DNA from 4 places in the Shinella sp. 1A1 genome. Region 4 is predicted to be linked to each of the others. Evidence: predicted binding sites of a transcription regulator. Region 4 holds the regulator's gene; each other region holds the start of a gene.
The links. The regulator LexA, encoded in region 4, represses DNA repair genes until DNA is damaged. The targets are predictions, from matches to a motif close to TGTTCNNNNTGTGTTCNG.
Positions count from the first base shown of each region.

Region 1: a site for LexA is predicted at 2,655-2,672, ahead of ACZ48C_RS19200 (ImuA family protein). Genes of this name have one in related genera too.
Region 2: a site for LexA is predicted at 4,201-4,218, ahead of ACZ48C_RS24385 (PA0069 family radical SAM protein). Genes of this name have one in related genera too.
Region 3: a site for LexA is predicted at 3,094-3,111, ahead of ACZ48C_RS24555 (energy-coupling factor ABC transporter ATP-binding protein). Genes of this name have one in related genera too.

Region 1 is NZ_AP039672.1:529,351-534,457, reverse strand. It holds gene ACZ48C_RS19210 (error-prone DNA polymerase) at 1-433, opposite strand, end outside; gene ACZ48C_RS19205 (DUF6504 family protein) at 430-1,953, opposite strand; gene ACZ48C_RS19200 (ImuA family protein) at 1,868-2,626, opposite strand; gene ACZ48C_RS19195 (hypothetical protein) at 2,798-3,103, shown strand; gene ACZ48C_RS19190 (hypothetical protein) at 3,160-3,483, opposite strand; gene ACZ48C_RS19185 (GlxA family transcriptional regulator) at 3,559-4,578, opposite strand; gene ACZ48C_RS19180 (SMP-30/gluconolactonase/LRE family protein) at 4,692-5,107, opposite strand, start outside.
Region 2 is NZ_AP039672.1:1,637,978-1,643,084, forward strand. It holds gene ACZ48C_RS24360 (F0F1 ATP synthase subunit C) at 1-172, shown strand, start outside; gene ACZ48C_RS24365 (F0F1 ATP synthase subunit B) at 261-896, shown strand; gene ACZ48C_RS24370 (F0F1 ATP synthase subunit B) at 908-1,393, shown strand; gene ACZ48C_RS24375 (nuclear transport factor 2 family protein) at 1,489-1,920, opposite strand; gene ACZ48C_RS24380 (ribonuclease HII) at 2,028-2,678, opposite strand; gene ACZ48C_RS24385 (PA0069 family radical SAM protein) at 2,982-4,139, opposite strand; gene ACZ48C_RS24390 (glycosyltransferase family protein) at 4,287-4,817, shown strand; gene moaB (molybdenum cofactor biosynthesis protein B) at 4,827-5,107, opposite strand, start outside.
Region 3 is NZ_AP039672.1:1,670,649-1,675,755, forward strand. It holds gene ACZ48C_RS24540 (zinc-dependent alcohol dehydrogenase family protein) at 17-967, opposite strand; gene ACZ48C_RS24545 (biotin transporter BioY) at 972-1,535, opposite strand; gene ACZ48C_RS24550 (energy-coupling factor transporter transmembrane component T family protein) at 1,584-2,189, opposite strand; gene ACZ48C_RS24555 (energy-coupling factor ABC transporter ATP-binding protein) at 2,183-2,863, opposite strand; gene ACZ48C_RS24560 (winged helix-turn-helix domain-containing protein) at 3,130-4,329, shown strand; gene ACZ48C_RS24565 (hypothetical protein) at 4,495-5,107, opposite strand, start outside.
Region 4 is NZ_AP039671.1:1,596,992-1,602,098, reverse strand. It holds gene ACZ48C_RS08090 (ComEC/Rec2 family competence protein) at 1-2,258, shown strand, start outside; gene lexA (transcriptional repressor LexA) at 2,239-2,964, opposite strand; gene ACZ48C_RS08080 (molybdopterin molybdotransferase MoeA) at 3,058-4,281, opposite strand; gene moaC (cyclic pyranopterin monophosphate synthase MoaC) at 4,281-4,775, opposite strand; gene trpC (indole-3-glycerol phosphate synthase TrpC) at 4,775-5,107, opposite strand, start outside.

The DNA.
Region 1 (5,107 bases), on a different replicon from region 4:
GGAAGATCTCGGCAAGACGGCGAAGCTGGAAGGCAGCGGTCTCGTCCGCCTCGTCCGGCACCAGCACGGCAAGAAGCCCTTCGTTCCATTCCACGACATCGGCCCAGTCGATATGGCACTTGCCCTTGGCCGCCCGCTTCTTGCCGAGGGTGAGCAGGCGGCAGAGACGGGCATAGGCATCGCGGTCGGTGGGATAGACCAGCAAGGACATGCCGTCGGCAAGGTCCAGCCGGCAGCCGACGACGAGGCGCATGCCCGTTTCCTTCGCCGCCCTGTGTGCCTGCACGACGCCGGCAAGGCTGTTGCGGTCCACCACGGCGAGGGCATCGATGCCGAGGGCGCTTGCCTGCGCGAAGAGTTCGGCCGCGCTGCTCGCCCCGCGCAGGAACGAGAAATGGGAGGTGACCTGAAGCTCGGCATAGCGCGGTTTCATGCGAAGATCCCGTGCAGGAACCAGCAGCCTGCGCCATTCGCAGCCTCGGCCTCGTCGCCCGAGCGGAAGAGCCAGAAGCGCTCGCCGGCCTCATCCTCCACCTGGAAATAATCGCGCACGGCGGCAAGCTCGGCGTCGCGCTTCCACCATTCGCCGAAGATGCGCTCCGGCCCGTCGGCGCGCTTCACGCGCCGGCGCATGCCGCGCCAGGTGAAGAAGGCGGGCGGGTGGTCGGGCAGGAGCGCCACGACCTCGACAGGCTCCGGCCGTGCCAGAAGACGGGCGGGGCGCGGCCAGTCCCCCTGCCATGTGGCCCCGTCATCGGGAGCAAGCGGGGCGATGCGCTGGACGGAGCGTTCCGGCACGTCGCTTTCGACCGGCGCGATGCGGTAGAGGCGGCGCGCGCCGATGCGGTTGGCGATCACGTCGACGAGCCCGGCAAGGTCCGCCCTCTCCTCCTCGACCAGAGAGGAAACGGCCTGTTGCAGGACGAGCGGTTCGGCGAGCGTGGCGGTCAGGTCCATGATCTCGATGCCGAAGCCCGGATCGATCGTCTCGATCCGGTCGCAGAGGAGCCGGACGAGCCGCTTCTCCTCCCGCACCGCCCGGGCCGTGCCGACGCGGATCGCCTGCAGAGAGGCATCGACGCGATGGAGGACGAGATCAAGCCGCCGCGCGCCGAGCCCGCGCTTTTCCAGCGCAAGGCAGAGATCCTGCACGAGGGCGGCCGTATAGCGCGCGATGGTCTCCGGCGCGCCGATCGGCTCGCCGAAGACCTTGCGGACGGTCACGAGTTCCGGGTAGCGCAGCGGATCGACAGGCTCAGAGACGATGCCCTGCAGCTGGTCGAGCCGGCGGCCGAGGAGCACCCCGAAACGCAGGACGAGCGGCGCGCGCGGCACGGCCAGCACATCGCCGATGCCGGCAAAACCGAGGACATGCAGGCCCGTCACCGTTTCCGGCGGAATACGCAGGCCCTGTAGCGGCAGCGGCGACACGGCCTTACTCGCCGCGCCGGGTGGCACGACGCGAACCGGATCGGCCAAAAAGCGCGCCACGGCATAGGCCGCGCCCCAACTGTCGGCCACCGCGGCGCGGGCGGCGATGCCGGAGGCGGCAAGGCGGTTGACGATGCCCGTCAGCATGCGCTCCTCGCCGCCATGCAGGTGGTCGGCGCCGGTCGTGTCGATGACGAGGCCATCCGGCGGGTCCGGCGCGACGATGGGCGCGTAGTGCTGCAAGGCCCAGAGGGAAAGGCGGGCGAGCGCCGCGGCATCGGCCGCGGGATCGGCCGGCATGGTCAGGATGTCGGGCAGCAGGGCATGCGCCTTGGTCAGCGGCATGCCGACGCGCAGGCCCGCCTCTTCCGCCGGGCGGCTCACCGCCGTCACGATGCGGCGCGGGCCATCCCGCCCGACGAGAACGAGCCGCCGGTCAGGCGGAGGCGCCGAGGCGCCAAGCGCCCGTCTCAGGCGATCGATCGGCCAGCCGGGAAGAAAAAGCGATACGACCCTCGGCATCGGATGCCTCCACTTCGAACTTAGCCGCCTCGCCGGCCCGGCAACGGGTCAGCTCCAGCAGCCATCGGGCCCGGCCGATGCCGGGCACGGCAAGCGGCACGGACGGCCGCATGGAAACCCGCCAGCGCGTCACGGCGGCGGAAGGCAGCGCGAAGGCATCGGTGCCCCCTCCCTGCCGGAAGCGGCGCAGGGCGATGCCGAGCGTGCCGCCGGCTTCCGCGGCAAGCTGCAGGCGGCGCGAGGCGGTCATCGACAGGCGCGCGACTTCCGCCACCACCGCGCCGAGCCCGCCATGGCGCAGCCCCTCCTCGAAACAGAGGAGCAGGCTCTTCTCGTCGCCGGCCTCCACATAGAGGACGCGGCCGGGGGCAAGCCCCGCCTGCGCCAGCGCCGGGGCGAAGAGATCCGGCCGCGTCAGGCACCAGAGCACCTGCCCCTTGGTGCGCGCGGCGATACCGGCGGCAAAGAGCATGGCGGCCGCCCCTTCCACGGCGTCGTTGCCGCCGCCACAGACCTCGTGCAGGCTGGCGAGCGCCAATCCGCCGCCGGGCAGCCGGTCGTCGATCTCCGGCACGCCGAACGGCAGAACCACCCGGTCGCGCAAGGCACGGCCGTCGAACTGCCGGATGCGGTCGCGCAGGTCTGCGACAACGGCATGGACGGAGGCGGACATGGCTTTTCGGCTCCTGCTGACGGATAATTGTTCTCTATTTGTTCTCAATTTCCAAAAGAGTCAATCGGTCTTGCCGGTCGGCGAGATCACAGATTGAATCATCGGCGGGAACCAACTGGCACGGCGGAAGTTTCTCCTCCCGCCATTCCCACCAATGCAGGAGACATGCCCATGGCTGACGAAAAGAGCACCGGCAAGCGCACGCTCGGCGTCGTTGAAGGTCGCGACACCATTTCGGAGGAAGCGAAGACCGCCGCCGCGGAGGCCGCGGTCAGCGAGCAGATCGAGGCGCTGAAGGCGGAGATCAGCCGGCTGAAGGAATCCGCGGGCCTGATCGCCGAAGGCACGGGGCAGCTTGCGGTCGCCAAGGCGGAATCGCTGCGCGAGGACCTGCGCCAGACCATTCAGGCCAATCCGATCGCCGCCCTCGCCGGCGCTGCCCTCATCGGCTATCTCTGCGGCCTGCGCCACCGGTAGGCGATCTTTCCCGATGCCATGAAAAAAGCCCGGCAATGCCGGGCTTTCTTATACGTTCAGAACCAGCGCTGGCGGCGCGGCGGTTCGCTTTCGAGAGACCCGAGCAGATAGCCGAGCACGATGCCGGCCAGCCCCGCGCCCAGCACGAGCGTGGAAAGGGCGGCGGGATGCTCCCGCGCGGTCTGCGCGACGGCCGCGCCCTCGTTGCGCACGTATTTCGTCGCGGAGCGGACGGCGGGACGGGCCGCCTCCATGGCGCTGCCGGCGCGCTCGCGCACGGTTTCATAGGCCTCGGCACTCCGCTCGCCGAGATCCTTCTGAAGCTGGGCGATCTCGTCACGCAGGGCGGAAATCTGGGATTGGACGTCGTTGCTTGCCATTGCGGTCTCCTTGTCAGCAATCCAGACCGAACGAATGGCGCGCGGCTTGGTTCCCAGCCGCAAGGAGAATTGCGCTCAGCCCGCCTGACGCCGCCCGTCGCGGCGGATCTGCGACGGCGTGTCGCCGAAGGCGGCGCGGAAGCGCCGGGTGAAGTGCGACAGGCTCTCGAAACCGGTCTCCAGCGCGATCTCGATCAGCGGCTTGTTGGTGCGCACCACCATGGTGAAGGCGGCCGCCATGCGGATCTTCATGTAGATCGCGCTCGGCGAGGCGCCCATGTCGCTCTCGAACAGCCGCTCGAGCTGGCGGCGCGAGACATTCGTCATCGTGGCGATGCTGTCGATGGACAGGAGGTCCTCGGTGTGCTGCTCCATCATCATGATGGCGAGATGCACGCGCCGGTCGCGGGCCTCCAGGCCCAGCGGATTGCGCGGCTGGATGTCCGTGGCGTCGCGCCGGTGGCGGATCTGCAGGATCTCCAGCGCATTGCGCTCGGCCGCCTCGCCGACATGATGGCGCACAAGCGTTGCCGCAAGATCCGCGACGCTGCTGCCGCCGGCGCAGGTCGCCACCTTGCCGTCGAAGCGGAAGATCTGCTCCGACGTCGCATCGATATCGGGATAGCGGGCGCGGAAATCGCGGTGGTGGAGCCAGCTCACACAGGCCGTATGCCCCTTGAGCAGGCCCGCCTCGGCAAGGATGAAGCTGCCCGTACAGAGGCCGATCAGGCCGACGCCGGCATTGACCGCCTTGCGCAGATAGGTCGTCGCATAGCTGTCGATCGGCTCCTCAACGCTGAGGAGGCCGCCGACGACGGCGATGTAGTCAAAACAGGACGGGTCGGCGAAGGGCGCAGTCGGCGCGACCTGGATGCCGCTCGAGGAGGAAATGAAATTGCGCGTGCTGCTGAGCACTTCCCAGTCGCAGTTGACACGGCGGGAGCGGTCCTCGCTGTCGCTGGCAAGCCGCAGCGTATCGACGAACAAGGCAAAGGCAGAGAGCGTGAAGCTCTTAGACAGGATGAAGCCGACGCGCAACGCCTTAGGGGCCGACGCGGCATTCATCTCCTTCGACGTCCGAACCTCAACCGCCATCCAGTCCTCCCAAACCGTTTCGCCGGAGAATATCGTCACCGGCAAGGCCCTCGCAAGAGCCATAGCAGATTTCCCGGGCCCTCTCCATTCCCTGCCTTCGCTTTGTGGAAGGATCAGGGCCGGCGGGCGCCCCGCACGGCCAGCGACACGGCATAGAGCGAGGTAGTCGCGGTGATGAAGAGGCGGTGGCCGCCCCGCCCGCCGAAGCAGATGTTGGACACGGTCTCCGGCACGAGGATCCTGCCGAGGCGCTGGCCGTCCGGCGCGATGCAGTGCACGCCGTCGCCGGCCGAGGACCAGAGATTGCCGTTCTCGTCCACGCGCATGCCATCCGCGCAGCCGGGCGAGATAGTGTGGAAGACATCGCCGCCCGTCAGGCTCCAGTTGCCGGCGACATCGAAGGCGCGGATATGGCGCGGATCGTCCGTGTGAATACGCCCGGTATCGGCGACATAGAGGCGCCTTTCATCCGGGCTGAAGGCAAGGCCGTTCGGGCAGTTGAAATCCGTAAGCATCGCCCGGACATGGC
Region 2 (5,107 bases), on a different replicon from region 4:
CGGCACGGCTCTCGGCCTCGGCAACATCTTCGGCAACTACCTCTCCGGCGCTCTGCGCAACCCGTCTGCTGCTGACAGCCAGTTCGGCCGTCTCGTATTCGGCTTCGCCGTTACGGAAGCTCTGGGCATCTTCTCGCTGCTCATCGCTCTCCTCCTCCTCTTCGCCGTCTGATATCGGCAGAGGATCGGACCATGGCCCCTTGGGCCATGGTCCACCGTACGCTTGAGTACATGATTGAGAGTGCCCCCTGGAGGTGAGCATGTCCGTGACCCCGGCGTCGGCCGAGTCCACCCCTTTCGAAATCGCCCAGGCCGAGACTCCTGCCGTTACCACGCATGAGGCCCAGCCGGCAGGCGAAGTGCACACCGAAACGGGTGTCGCACATGGTGAAGAGCACGCCACCGGCGTCTTCCCGCCTTTCGACCAGACCACATTCGCATCGCAGCTCCTGTGGCTGGCGATCACCTTCGGTCTTTTCTACCTTCTCATGTCGAAGGTCGTCATTCCGCGCATCGGCGGCATCCTCGAGACGCGTCACGACCGCATCGCGCAGGATCTCGACGAAGCCGCGCGCCTGAAGGCGGAAGCGGATGCCGCGATCGCGTCCTATGAGCAGGACCTCGCGAGCGCCCGTGCCAAGGGCAACGCCATCGCCTCGACCGCCCGCGACGAAGCCAAGGCCAAGGCCGATGCCGAGCGCGCCAAGATCGAAGCCTCGCTGCAGGACAAGATCGCCGGTGCCGAGAACCGCATCGCCGAAATCAAGGCCAAGGCGCTTGCCGATGTCGGCTCCATCGCCGAGGAAACCACGGCCGCCGTCGTCGAACAGCTGATCGGCGCCAAGGCCACCAAGGCCGAGATCGCTTCCGCCGTGAAGACGGTCGCAGGCGAGTAAGGGAGGTTTCGATGGAATTCGACGCAACATTCTACGCCTTTGTCGGCCTCCTGCTGTTCCTGGCCCTCATCGCCTATCTCAAGGTTCCGGGCATGATGGCCAAGGGTCTCGACGCCCGCGCCGAGAAGATCCAGAACGAGCTGGCGGAAGCCAAGCGTCTTCGCGAGGAAGCCCAGCACCTGCTCGCCGAGTACCAGCGCAAGCGCAAGGATGCCGAGGCGGAAGCCGCCAGCATCGTCGCCGCCGCTGAACGCGAGGCAAGCGCGCTGACCGCCGAAGCCAAGCAGAAGACGGAAGAATACGTCGCCCGCCGCACGGCGCTCTCGGAGCAGAAGATCAAGCAGGCGGAAGCCGACGCGATCAACGCCGTGCGCGCTGCCGCCGTCGACCTCGCCGTCGCCGCTGCCGAGAAGGTCATCACCGCCAAGGCGGATGCGACCACCGGCAAGACGCTTTTCGACAACGCCGTCAAGGAAGTGAAGGCCCGCCTCAACTGAGGTGCCTTTCGCAGAACGATTTAGAAAGGCCGCCCCCGGGCGGCCTTTTTGTATTGGCGGCTGCTTCGCCGATTATAGCCGACCGCCGCTGAAGGTCAGGCTATGCCATGCTTCTTCAAAAGCGCCTGTTCGTCACCCGATATCCAGCCGAAAATCTTCGGCTCTCCGTCCAGCACCTGAACCAGATAGTGAACGTCAAAATCTATGGCGACGTCCGGCCGATCTGTCCGCGCATAGGTGGCGGCCCAGGCGACATGGGCCATGCAATGATGCTCATCGATCGGGGACAGGCGGATATCGCGTATCCGCATTTCCTTCGTCCCGATCGCACGGTAGCGGTCATGGCCCTGCGCCATGCCTCGCCTGAATTGATCGTCGTTCTTCCCGGCTCTTACCCCGGCGGGAGCGGCGCCTATGAACTCGGAAGCATAAAGCGATGCGAGTTCGCTCATGTCTGACTTGCCGCGCAGAGAGCGGTTGAAAAAGCGTTCGTACCGCTCGAATAGTCGCCTTACAGCCTTCTCCATAGCGCGGCTCCAGATCGCCCGTTTCAGGTAGAGCCTAATCGAGAAAGACGCGCGAAGGGAGGGGGCGACCAGCGGAGAGGTCCACAGACCCCGTATGACTAGGCGCGTCAGTCCTGCTTGAGCGGCCGGAAGCTCATGCGGTGGAGGCGGCACGGCCCTATGGAGGCGATGGCCTTGCGGTGGACTTCCGTGGCGTAGCCGGCGTGGATGGCGAAGCCATAGCCTGGGAAGGTGGCTTCGGCACGGGCCATCATGCGGTCGCGCATGACCTTGGCGACGATGGAGGCTGCGGCGATGGAGACGGAGAGCGCATCGCCCTTGACGACGGCGCGGCCTTCGCAGGCGAGCCCCGGCGGCACGTCGCGGCCGTCCGTCAGGACCAGCTTCGGCGTGACTTCGAGGCCGGCGACCGCCCGGCGCATGGCGTCGAGGCTGGCCTTGCGGATATCGATGACGTCGATACGGCGCGAAGAGCTGGACGCGACAGAGACGAAGGCGCTCTGCATGATGAGCGCGAAAAGTAACTCACGCTTTGCCGCGCTCAGCTGCTTGGAATCGTGGAGGCCGGGCGGGATATTGTCCGGGTCGAGCACCACGGCGGCGGCGACGACGGGGCCGGCGAGCGGGCCGCGTCCGGCTTCGTCCGTGCCGGCGACCGGCCACAGGCCGCGCTTGCGGGCCGCGATCTCCATCGAGAAATCGGGCCCTTCGGGCATGTCGAAAAGGAGGCGGGAATCGGAGGATATGCTCTTGGCCATGGCGGAGACCATGCACATCCGTCCGATTCCCTGCAAGTCCTCCGGCGGATGCGGCGCGCCGGAGGAGCTTCCGGGGCGCCCAGGGGATGGCGCGGGCCGGAAAGCGGTTCTGCCGAGGCCGGCCCGCTACCGGGCCGGAGGACATATTCAAATTGACGCCGTTAGCTGTATGGCCCCCTCATCCGGTTCTTCGGGCCGCCTTCTCCCCGAGGGGAAAAGGAAGAATGGCGAGGTCCAATCCCATGGCGATAGGCTTGCCAGAGAGAGATGTGTGGCGACACATCCCTCGCCTGCGACGCGGATTTACAGCAGCGAAAGTTGCACGCCGCTGCCCGAGGGCGGGATGAACTGGTCGATGGCGAGGTTGCGGCGGGTGCGGGTCAGATCCAGCCGCTTGGCGGTCATTTCGAAGCGGCGGGCGATCTGCCAGGCATAGGGGCCGGCGCCCTTCATGCGCTTGCCGAACTCGGCGTCGTAATCCTTGCCGCCGCGCATGGAACGCACCAGCGACATGACATGGCGGTAGCGGTCCGGGTAGTTGCGCAGCAGCCAGTCGCGGAAGAGCGGGCTTACCTCCAGCGGCAGGCGGAGCAGCACGTAGCTCGCTTCCAGCGCGCCCGCCGCCTTGCCCGAATCGAGCACCCGCTCGATCTCGTGGTCGTTGAGGCCGGGGATGATCGGCGCCATCATGATCGCCGTCGGGATGCCGGCTTCCGACAGCGCGCGGATCGCCTCCAGCCGGCGCGGCGGGGTCGCGGCGCGCGGCTCCATGGTGCGGGCGAGCTTGCGGTCGAGCGTGGTGACGGACATGCCGACCCAGGCGAGCCCGCGCGCCGCCATGCGCGAGAGGATGTCGATGTCGCGCATGACCAGCGCCGACTTGGTGACGATGGAGACCGGATGGTTCGCCTTGTCCAGCACGTCGAGGATCTGCCGCATGATGCGCCACTCCTTCTCGATCGGCTGGTAGGGGTCCGTATTGGTGCCGATGGCGATGACGCGCGGCTTGTAGCCGGGCCTGGAAAGCTCGCGCTCCAAAAGCTTCGGCGCATCGGGCTTGGCAAAGAGCTTCGCCTCGAAGTCGAGGCCGGCGGAGAGGCCCATGAAGGCATGGGTCGGCCGGGCGAAGCAGTAGATGCAGCCATGCTCGCAGCCGCGGTAGGGATTGATCGAGCGGTCGAAGGGAATGTCCGGCGATTCGTTGCGGGTGATGATGGTGCGGGGCTTCTCGACCTGCACTTCCGTGCGGAAGGGTGGAAGCTCCTCCAGCGTCTGCCAGCCGTCGTCGAATGTCTCGCGCGTCACCGGCTCGAAGCGGCCGGTGAAATTGAGGCCTGCGGCGCGGCCGCGCCGCCGGTCGCCGTCGACCCGCATGCCCGTCTGCGCCATCAGCGCATCGGCAACGTCCTTCGTGTGGCCGGGCGCCAATGCGCCCTGCCTGAGGCTCACAAGATCGTTCATGGCTGTCTCCGGGCGGGGCCGTCTCGCCCCGATTCAATGACTATATTCCTATCGCCGAAATGAGAACATTGCAAGAACAAATTTCCGTCCCGCCCGGCAGGGCGGTCGGATGGTGGCAATCGATGCTGCGATGCGGTATGGGAAGGAATGCTGACGATCATCATGGAATGCCGCAACGACGAGGCGGAACTGGCGCAGACGCTTTCCGCGCTCGTGGCGGGCGCGGTCGAAGGCGTTGTACGTGACGTGATCGTGCTCGACCACGGTTCGACCGATGGCTCGGCGCGGGTGGCCGACGCTGCCGGCTGCCGGTTTCTGACGGATTGGGACCTGAAGGACGTGGTGCAGTCGGCGCGCGGCGACTGGTTGCTGCTGCTGGAGCCCGGTGCCCGGCCGCTGGCGGGCTGGGTGGACGCCGTCACCGACCATGTCGCGATCGACCTGAAGCCGGCGCGCTTCGCCGCTTCCCGCAACCATCGTCGGGGCTTCCTCCAGCGGCTCGGCCGCAGGTCGCTGCTCGAACAGGGCTATCTCGTCAGCAAGCGCACGGCGGCGGCGGGCCTGCGCCCGGGCATGGCGCTGGCGGACATCGCCAACGGCCGGGCGGTGCGCGAGCTTGTCGCCGAGATCGTGCCTGCCTGGGCGGCGAAGGCGATGCGCATTAAGACACAGAACTAGAGAGTGCGGTCAGCCGGGCGAGCGTTTCAGATGCTCGTCGAGGCGCGGCATGATTTCCACGAAATTGCAGGGCATGTGGCGATAGTCGAGCTGCGCCTTGAGGATGCCGTCCCAGGCGTCCTTGCAGGCGCCGGGCGAGCCCGGCAGCACGAAGACGAAGGTGGCGTTGAGGACGCCGCCGGTCGCGCGCGACTGGATCGTCGAGGTGCCGATCTTGTCGTAGGAGATGCGGTGGAAGACCTCGGAAAAGCCGTCCATGCGCTTTTCGAAGATCGGTTCCAGCGCCTCGG
Region 3 (5,107 bases), on a different replicon from region 4:
CACGCCTTTTCAACCGTCAGGGTGCGAGGAGCACCTTGCCGGCGCGGGACGGGTCGTCCTGCCGGGCGAGGGCGGCCGGAAGGTCCGGCAGCGAAAAGACGCTGTCGACCGCCGAGCCGAGAATGCCGTCGCGGATGCCGGCGAAGCTCTCGGTGAAGGCGGCCTCGATGGCGGCGCGCGGGGCGGAATGCACCCAGTTACGTAGCCAGAGGAAGGCGAAGGCAACCTCTTCCCGCCGGGCAGTCACCAGCGCCGGATCGAGCTGCGCGCCGGAAAGCGCGCCATACTGGATGAAGGCGCCGCCGGCGCGGATCTGCCGGAACAGCGCATCGCCCGCCGCGCCCCCGACTGCATCGAGCACCCCGTCGAGTGGCGGTGTCGATTGCACGACGATCTCGCCGCCGAAGGTTTCACTGAGCCGCGCCGCCGTCGCGGCGCTACGCACCAGCGCGACGGGCCGGAGGCCTGCATCGGCCAGCAGCGCAAGCAGCATCCGCCCTATGGCGGAGGCTGCGGCTGTGACGCCGATCCGCTGGCCGTTCGCCGTGCCGAAATGCGTCTCGACCGCGTCGATCAGCCGGAGGGCCGTCAGCGGGTTCACGTACGCCATCGCGGCCTGATCGTCAGAAAGGTCGTCCGGCACCGCAAAGCACCACTCGGCCGGGCGGACAAGGTATTCCTGCCAGAGTCCGCTGGTGCCGATCGGCAGCACGCGCTGGCCGGTCGCAAGCCCCGTCACACCCTCGCCGAGGCGGGTGATTTCACCCACGCCCTCGAAGCCGGGCACGAAGGGCAGGGTGGTGCGGCTGCGATAGGCCCCGGTGACGGGGATGAGGTCGGAAGGGTTGATCACGGCGCGGCGGATACGGATTTCCACCGCGCCGGGGCCGGGTGCCGTGCGCTCCACCTCTTCGAGGCCGATCACCTTTCGGGGATCGCCGAAGGCATGGACGACGGCACGCAGCATGGGTTCAGGCGCGTTGCGGCAGCAGCGGGTAGCCGGCGAGCACGGCGCGGCCGGCAAGGGCGGCGATGCCGACCTTGATCAGGTCGCCCGGCAGGAAGGCCGCGGACGCGGCGACCGCCGGCAGGAAGGCATTGCCGGTCGCGTAGCTCAGCCAGACGAGGCCGAAGAGATAGACGGTCACGACACCGCCGACGAAGGCGGCCGCGACGAAGGCGGCGATTTGGGCGATCTCGTTCTGCCCCTCGCGCACGAGGCGCTCTGCGATCAGGCCGCAGACGAGGGCGCCGAAGGCCCAGCCGACGACATAGCCGCCCGTCGGGCCGGCGAGCACGGCAAAGCCGCCGCGTCCGCCCGACAGGACCGGTAGGCCAATGGCGACGAGCAGCAGGAAGAGCAGCATGGAGAGGAAGCCGCGTCGTGCGCCGAGAATGCAGCCGGCGAGCATCGGGCCGAGCGACTGCGCGGTGATCGGCACCGGAATGAAGCCGAGCGTGATCGGCGGCAGAAGGCCGAGAACGACCATGATGGCGGCAAAAAGGGCGACAAGCACGAGATCTCTGGTGGTCACTTCATGTCCTCGTTCGAAAAGGCCAGTGGCTCGAAAGGCCTCGGCACTTTAGTGACGCCGAAAGCCACGGGCGTCAATCGCCATGGCGATCGTATCCGCATCCTTCAGCGTCAGGATGATCAGCGGCACAAGGGCCGTGAGCGGGCGCAGCGGCAGGCCGCGTGCCCTGTGTGCATCGGCGATGTCGTGATAGCGCGCCAGAATCTCCGGCACGAAGCGGATGACGAGGCCGACCGCAAGGCTTACATCCGCCGCCCGCACGAGGCCGAGGCGCTCCAGCGGGGCGGCAAGCCGTGCGATCTCGTCCATGAAGGCCGAAATGCCGGTCGCCGCGGTGATGGCGGCGGCAAGCAGCACGAGGATGGAAAGCCGGCAGAAGACGACGTCCGCCTCGTGCGGCGATACGAAGACATAGTTCGCGGCCGCCACGAGCAACACCGTGAAGAGCACGAAGCGCGTGCGGCGGAAGGCTTCCGCAATGCCGATACCCGTCGAAAGGAAGAGTGCGGCCGCAAGGCCGAGCGCCGGCACGAGAAGGCGAAGGTCCGAAAGGAAGAACAGCCCGATCGCCGCCGTGAAGAGCACGATCAGCTTGCCGCGCACCGGCATGCGGTGGAGCGGCGAGTTGCCCTCGATGTCGAGCCCGTTCAGCATGCCGCGATCTCCCGGTAGGCGCGGATCGCCTCGTCCGGCGGCGCATCGGCGGCAAGCCGGCCCTCGCTGAAGACGAGCACGCGGTCGAAGCCCTCGAGCAGCGGGAGGTCGTGGGTGATGACGAGGACCTGTTCGGGCAGCTCGGCGATGGTGCGCTCGATCAGGGTGCGGTTCTTCAGGTCGAGCTGGTTGGTCGGCTCGTCGAGGATGAGGAGGTCCGGCCCGGTGACGAGCACGCTGGCAATGGCGCCGAGCTGCGTCTCTCCGCCGGAGAGTTCGTGCACGCGCCGCCGCGCGAGGTGCGATATGCCGAAGCGGGCGAGAATGGCGTCCGTCCTCTCGGCGATCTCGGCCTTGGCGAGGCCGCGGTTCTTGAGGCCGAAGGCGATGTCCTCGGCAAGGACCGGCAGGATCATCTGGTGCTGCGGGTTCTGGAAGATGAAGCCGGTCCGCCCGCGCGCGGCCGCCTCGTCCTTCACGGTATCGAGCCCTCCGACCGTCACCGTGCCTTCGGTCGGCTTGACGAGGCCGTTGATGAGCCGGGCCATGGTGGTCTTGCCGGAGCCGTTGAGGCCGACCACGCCGATGCGCCGCTCCGTGAGCGAAAGGTCGAGCGGATGGAGGGCGATGCGCCCGCCGTAGCGCACCGTGGCGGCGGAAAAGACGATGTCCAAGAGCGGGTCCCGGTTCGCGGAAAGTGGGTGGGAGCTATAGCATGGCGCGGCGCAAAGGGAACCCGGGCGGTGGTCGTTGGGGAAACCCCTTCGCACAAGGGGGAGGGGCTTAACCTGACGCACCGTTCGCCTTCAATTCTGAACGGTGAGCAAGTCTCCTCCATCTCCCCCTTGTCGGGGAGATGCCGGCATGCAGAGGGGGCGGGCTGGATGCGGTGTTTCAAAAGCAGTGGAACAAACCAAGAATGTATGCCTATCATCCACCCATGACGATTCTTCTCCCCAATGCCGAGGCCCGGCGCATCTTCCTCGCCCGACAGGGTCTCAGCGCCTCTCCCGGCCGTCTGCTCGGCAAGGAGGGACTGCTCCGGCTCATCCACGATATCGGCTTCGTGCAGGTGGACAGCATCGCCACCGTCGAGCGCGCGCACCACCAGATTCTCTTCTCGCGCAACCAGACCTACCGGCGCGAGCATCTGGCCGAGCTTCTGGAAAAGGACGGCGAGCTCTTCGAAAACTGGACGCATGACGCCTCGATCATCCCGAGCGCCTTCTTCCGCTACTGGAAGCACCGCTTCCGCCGCGAGGACGCCACCATCATCGAACGCTGGCGCAAATGGCGCGAGCCGGGCTTCGAGGAGGCCTTCGACGAGACCTATGCGCGCATCGTCTCGGGCGGTGCCGTGCTTTCGCGCGATCTGAAGGCCGACGATCACAGGTCCGGCGGCTGGTGGAACTGGCACCCCAACAAGACGGCGCTGGAATATCTCTGGCGCACCGGCAAGGTCGCCATCGCCCGGCGGGAGAATTTCCAGAAGGTCTACGATCTCGTCGAGCGTGTCGTCCCGGCGCATCATCACGCGCCGGACGTGGAGCACGACGCCTTCGTCGACTGGGCCTGCCGCAGCGCGCTGGAGCGGCTCGGCTTTGCCACCCACGGCGAGATCGCCGCCTTCTGGGACCTGATCTCGCCGGACGAGGCGAAGGCCTGGGTGGAGGCCCACCGCGACGAGCTCCGCCCCGTCCTGATCGAGCCGGCCGACGGCGGCAAGCCACGCGCCTCTCATGCCTTCGCCGATTTCCCCGAACGTCTCGGCGACATTCCCGAGTCGCCGAACCGGCTGCGCGTGCTCTCGCCCTTCGATCCGCTGATCCGCGACCGGAACCGGACGGAACGGCTCTTCGGCTATTTCTATCGCATCGAGGTCTTCGTGCCGGAGCCGAAGCGGCAATATGGCTACTACGTCTTCCCGCTGCTGGAAGGCGACCGCCTCGTCGGCCGCATCGACATGAAGGCCGACCGCAAGGCAGGCACGCTGGATGTCAAGCGTCTCTGGTGGGAGCCGAAGGTGCGCGCCTCGGCGGGGCGGATGGAAAGGCTGGAGGCGGAGTTGGAGCGGCTGGCGAAGTTCTCCGGCGTGGAGGAGGTGCGGTATCTCGATGGATGGCGCGGGGAGGGGGCGTAGCGCGGCCCCTCATCCGCCTGCCGGCACCTTCTCCCCGCAAGCGGGGAGAAGGGCGTTGTGGCGTTGCCTCACCCCCCGCCATGGTCACGATGTCTGGAAAACGGCCCGGCATACCCCTTCTCCCCGCCTGCGGGGAGAAGGTCGCGGCAGCGGGATGAGGGGCAACTATGCCGCCACCGGCCGCCCGCCGAACGCACCCCGCGCATTCTCCGCAAGCGCCCGAAACTTGTCCGAAGCCCCGGTCAGCTTCGCGTCCCATTCGGGGTCCGGTACCTGCCCGCGGATCGTATCGAAATAGACGGCCATCAGCGCGGCGATGGCGAAGGGTTCCAGTACCGCGGCCTTGAAGGCCCAGGCGAAGACGATGGCGACGACGAAGCTGAGGCGGGCGATCTCGCCGGGGAAGGCGTAGAGGATCGCGGCGGCCGGCGCGAGCGCCAGCACGAAGACGAGGATGGAGAGCATCCACAGGAAGACGGAGAGCCAGACGGCGTTCTTCACCATCTTCAGCCCGTTCTGCGCATAGAGCACGAGGCCGTGGCGGGAACTTTCCCAAGCGTTGTCGCTGTTCGTACGGATGTTATAGCCGAGAATGATCTCGTCGACATAGGTCAGCGACAGGCGGATGACAGTGTTGGCGAAGCGTGCGATGCCGTCGAGGCCGGGGATCGGCAGGAAGGCGGCGATGCCGCCGATGAGGCCGGTGATCGCCGCGATCACGCCCTTGATGAGCTGGTCGAGCGCGAAGAGCACGTTCGCCTCGCCGAAGCGGGCGGTG
Region 4 (5,107 bases):
GGCACTTCTTCCTCTTCGTTCCCGTCTTTCTCGGGATAGGGGCGGCGCTCTGGTATGTGGCCGCCGCCGATCCGCCGCTGCATGCCATGGTCCTTTCGGCCTGCGTCACGATCTGGCCCGCCTGGCGACTGCGGCATCGGGAGGATTGGGCGGCGCTCGCCGCCGCGGCCGCCTTCCTCATCCCCGCAGGCATGCTCTTCGCGGCCATCGAAAGCGCCCGGCTCGACACCGTCATGCTGGATGCGCCGGTGACGACGGACGTCGTCGGCCGGGTGCTGTCGCGCGAGAGCGACGAGCGCGGCGCGATCCGCTATCGCATCGCGGTCGAAGCCACCCGCGATCCGGCGTTGAAGCGCGCGCCCGGCGTCGTGACCATGCTGGCGCGGATGAAGCATGCACCGGTCCCGATCGGCAGCGGCATCGAGGGGCGGGGGCGCATCAGCCCTCCGTCGGGGCCGGCGCTTGTTGGCCTCAACGATTTCGCCTTCGATGCCTATTTCGCCGGCAACGGCGCCGTCGGCTATTTCTATCGCGCGCCGGTCGCCGTGGCGGGCGGCGAGGCCGGATGGGACGTCAGGATCCTGCAGGAGATCGCGATCTGGCGGGACAACCTGACCGAGCACATTCGGGGCCGCATCGGCGGCGACGCGGGGGCGATCGCCGCGGCGCTGGTGACGGCCGAGCAGCGGGCGATCAGCCCGGATACGGTGGAGGCGCTGCGGCAGGCCGGGCTTGCCCATGTGCTCGCCATTTCCGGCCTCAACATGGTGCTCGCGGCTGGCACCTTCCTCGTCGGCGCGCGCATGGCGATGGCGCTCGTTCCGGGCTTTGCCGAGCGCTATCCGGCAAAGAAGATCGCCGCCGTCGGGGCGCTTGTCATGGTGACGCTCTATATCCTCGTCTCCGGCGGCGCCATCTCGGCGGTTCGCTCGTGGATCATGATCTGCGTGATGCTCATCGCCGTGCTTTTCGGCCGCTCGGCGATCAGCCTGCGCAATGTGGCGATCTCGGCGATCCTCATCCTGGCGGTGACGCCCTCGGCCGTCACCAATCCGGGTTTCCAGATGTCCTATGCGGCAACGCTCGGCCTCGTCGCGGGCTATGCGTCCTGGCGCGAGCGACCGGTCCGGCGTGAGAGCCGGGGAAGGCCGTTCCAGCTCTTCGGCGGTTCGGTCGGGCGTTTCCTCGGCGGGCTGCTTCTCTCCTCGATGATCGGCAGCCTTTCCACGCTGATCTATTCCATCGGTCATTTCCATCGCATTCCCGCCTACGGGCTGGCCGGAAACCTGCTCGCCATGCCGGTGATCAGCGCCATCGTCATGCCGTTCGGCATGATGGCGGTGCTGCTCATGCCCTTCGGGCTCGACGCCATTCCCTTCGCCATCATGGGCAAGGGCATCGACTGGATGATCGCGCTGTCGAAATGGGTGGCCGGCTGGGAAGGGGAGATCGTCATCGGCCGCATCCCGCCGCTCGCCTTCCTGCTGATCGGTGTCGGCGGCGGCCTGCTCTGCATCCTGCGCACGCGGCTGCGCCATGCCGGAACGGCGCTCGTCCTCATCGGGATCGGCGTCGCCTGCTGGCCGGAGGGACGCCAGCACCCGGAGGTGCTGGTATCGGAGGACGGCCGTCTCGTCGCCTTCCTCAGTGACGGCAAGGTGGCGGCGAACCGCACGCGCCCGCCGGGCTTCATCTACGACCAGTGGCGAAGGGCACTCCGGCTCGGCGAGCTCGTGAAGCCGGACATGCGGACGACGGCCGGCCTGACGATCGAACAGGTGAAAGAAGAACCGGCCGATACGTCACCACAAAAGCGCCCGCGCCGGAAGGCCGACCGCGGGAAGGCGGAAGCCGCCCTGATCGCGGCGCTGGAGACAGCCGAACGGAAAAACGGCTTCGTCTGCGAAAGGAAGGCTTTCTGCGCCGCCGTCTCACCGAGCGGCTGGCGGATCGTCACGCTGGAGGACACCGCTTTCCTGGGCCTTGCCTGCGACGGGGCCGACCTCGTCGTCGTGCCCTTCGCCCTCCGGCTCGATGCCTGTCGCTCCGGCGCAAGGCTCGTCACCGCGCGGCACCTGAGAAGGACCGGTGCCCTCGAAATCAGGCCGGCGACGGATTCCGTCTCCCAGGCGCTCGGCGATGCGGAGTTCACGGGAGCCGTCGAAACGCTCGACCGCCCCTGGTCCCGGCACCGCACCTACGACTGGCGCACCGACCGTTTCGAAACGGACACGCCGCTCAGTGATAGCGGCGAATAAGGCCGACCAGCTTGCCCTGGACCTTGACGCGGTCGGGGCCGAAGATGCGGGTCTCGTAGGCGGGATTGGCGGCTTCGAGCGCGATGGAGGCGCCCTTGCGGCGGAAGCGCTTCAACGTCGCCTCCTCGTCGTCGACCAGCGCCACGATGATCTCGCCCGGATTGGCGCTGGTGGTGCTGCGGATGATGACCGTGTCGCCGTCGAGGATGCCTGCCTCGATCATCGAATCGCCCTTCACCTCCAGCGCATAGTGATCGCCGCTGCCGATCATCTCGGCCGGGACGGTGACGTCATGCGTGTTGTTCTGGATGGCGGAGATCGGCACGCCGGCGGCGATGCGGCCCATGACGGGCACCGAGACGGAAGAGGCCATATCGGCTTGCGGCGCGGTGCGCTGTGGCGGGGCGGCGGCCGGCGCGGGCTGCTTGCCGCGGCTGCCCTCGATGACGGCGGGGGAAAAGCCGCGCCGGGGCTGGAGGCTCGGCGAATAGGCTTCCGGCAGCTTGATGACCTCGAGCGCGCGCGCCCGGTTCGGCAGGCGGCGGATGAAGCCGCGCTCCTCAAGCGCCGTGATGAGACGGTGGATGCCGGACTTGGAAGCAAGGTCCAGCGCATCCTTCATCTCGTCGAAGGACGGCGGAATGCCCGATTCCTTCATACGCTCATGGATGAACAGCAGGAGTTCCTGTTGTTTGCGCGTCAGCATGGCATCCCCATCGAGAATCGTGAAACAAATCCAGAACAGACACTATCTGTTCCATATGTGTTCCGCAAGGGGCCGCTGAAACAATAATGCCGCTCAGGCGGCAGGCTCGCGCAGGAGAAGGACGTCGCAGGGGGTGCCGGCGTCCGCGGCGGGCGCGTGCGGCGCACGGATCAGCAGCCCCTCGGATTCGGCGAAGATCTTCATCATCGAGGAATCCTGCTTGTCGAAGGGCGTGACGAGGAGTTCGCCGGCCGGGCCGCGGGCGATGCGGGCGCGGACATAGTCCTGCCGGTGGTCGTTCTCGCGGAGCGGCACGGCGGCGATCGCCTTGTGCAGGCGGCTCTTCGGCGGCAGGTGGGCGAGGCGGCGGACCAGCGGCTCCAGGAAGAGCAGCGAGCAGACCATGCTGGAGACGGGATTGCCGGGCAGTCCGACGAACTGGACCGGGCCGAGCCGGCCGACCATCAGCGGCTTTCCGGGCCGCATGGCGATGCGCCAGAAGTCGAGCTCCATGCCGGCCTCGCCGAGCACCGGCTGGACGAGGTCGAAATCGCCGACGGAGGCACCGCCCAGCGTCACCAGCACGTCGATGTCGAGCGACAGGGCATTGCGCACCGCTTCGAGGATAGCCTGCTTGTCGTCGCCAACGATGCCGAGATCGATGATCTCCGCGCCGGCCTCGCGGGCGATGGCCGAGACGCCATAGGTGTTGGAGGCGATGATCTGGCTTGCGCCGGGGGATGCGCCGGGCGGCACGAGCTCGTCGCCGGTCGCCAGGACCGCGATGCGCGGGCGGGCATAGACGGCGAGCGTTGCATGGTTCATCGCGGCGGCGACGGTCAGGCGGCCGGGATCGAGCACGCCGCCGGCGCGCAGCACGATATCGCCCTCGAAGAAATCCTGGCCCCGCGGACGGATGTGGCGGCCCTTCGGCGTGAGGAAGGTGGTGCGGATACGGCCGTCTTCCAGCCGTTCCGCGTCTTCCTGCAGGAGAACCGTGTCGGCGAAGGCGGGCAAGGGCGCGCCGGTGAAGATGCGCACGGCCTCGCCCGGACCTGCCGTCCCCTCGAAGGCATGGCCGGCGGCGGAGGTGCCGACGACCTTGAGGACGGAACCGAGTTCCGCGATGTCCTCATGGCGGACGGCATAGCCGTCCATGGCGGAATTGTCGAAGGGTGGTTGGGTGAGGCGGGCGGCGACATCCTCGGCGAGCACACGGCCCGCAGCCTCGTGCAGGCGCACCGTCTTCGTCCGTTGCACGGGCCTTGCCGCGGAAAGCAGGCGGTCGAGGGCATCGGAAACGGGCAGGAGGGACATCAGGCGTCTCCGCGTTTGTAATCGCCCGAGCGCCCGCCGGATTTTTCGCGCAGGCGCACGCCGCCGATCTCCATCTCCCGGTCGGCGGCCTTGGCCATGTCGTAGATGGTGAGGCAGGCGACGCTGACGGCCGTCAGCGCCTCCATCTCGACACCCGTGCGGCCGGTAAGCTTCGCCATGGCCTCGACGCGCAGGCCCGGCAGCGTGCGGTCCTCGCGAATGTCCACGGCGACCTTTGTCAGCATCAGCGGGTGGCAGAGGGGAATGAGGTTCGACGTCTGCTTGGCGGCCATGATGCCGGCAAGGCGCGCCGTGCCGATAACGTCGCCCTTCTTCGCGTCACCCTTGAGGATGAGGTCGAGGGTGGCCGGCGCCATGCGCACGAAGCCTTCGGCGACGGCGACGCGCACCGTCTCGGCCTTGTCGCCGACATCCACCATGTTGGCCTCGCCGGAGGCGTCGATATGGGTGAGCGTCCGGCCGTCCCCGGCCATCATTCGGCCGCCAGCATGCCGGCCTTGCCGGTCAGCAACTCGCGGGTGGCGGCGGTCACGTCGTCCTTGCGCATCAGGCTTTCGCCGACGAGGAAGGTGGAGATGCCGACCTTGCCGAGGCGTTCGCAATCGGCATGGGTGAATATGCCGCTTTCGCCGACGAGCAGCCGGTCGTCCGGCACCATGCCGGCGAGTTTCTCCGAAACGGCGAGATCCACCTCGAAGGTGCGCAGGTTCCGGTTGTTGACGCCGACGAGCTTGGACTTCAGCTTCAGCGCGCGCTCCATCTCCGCTTCGTCATGCACCTCGATCAGGACGTCCATGCCGAGCGA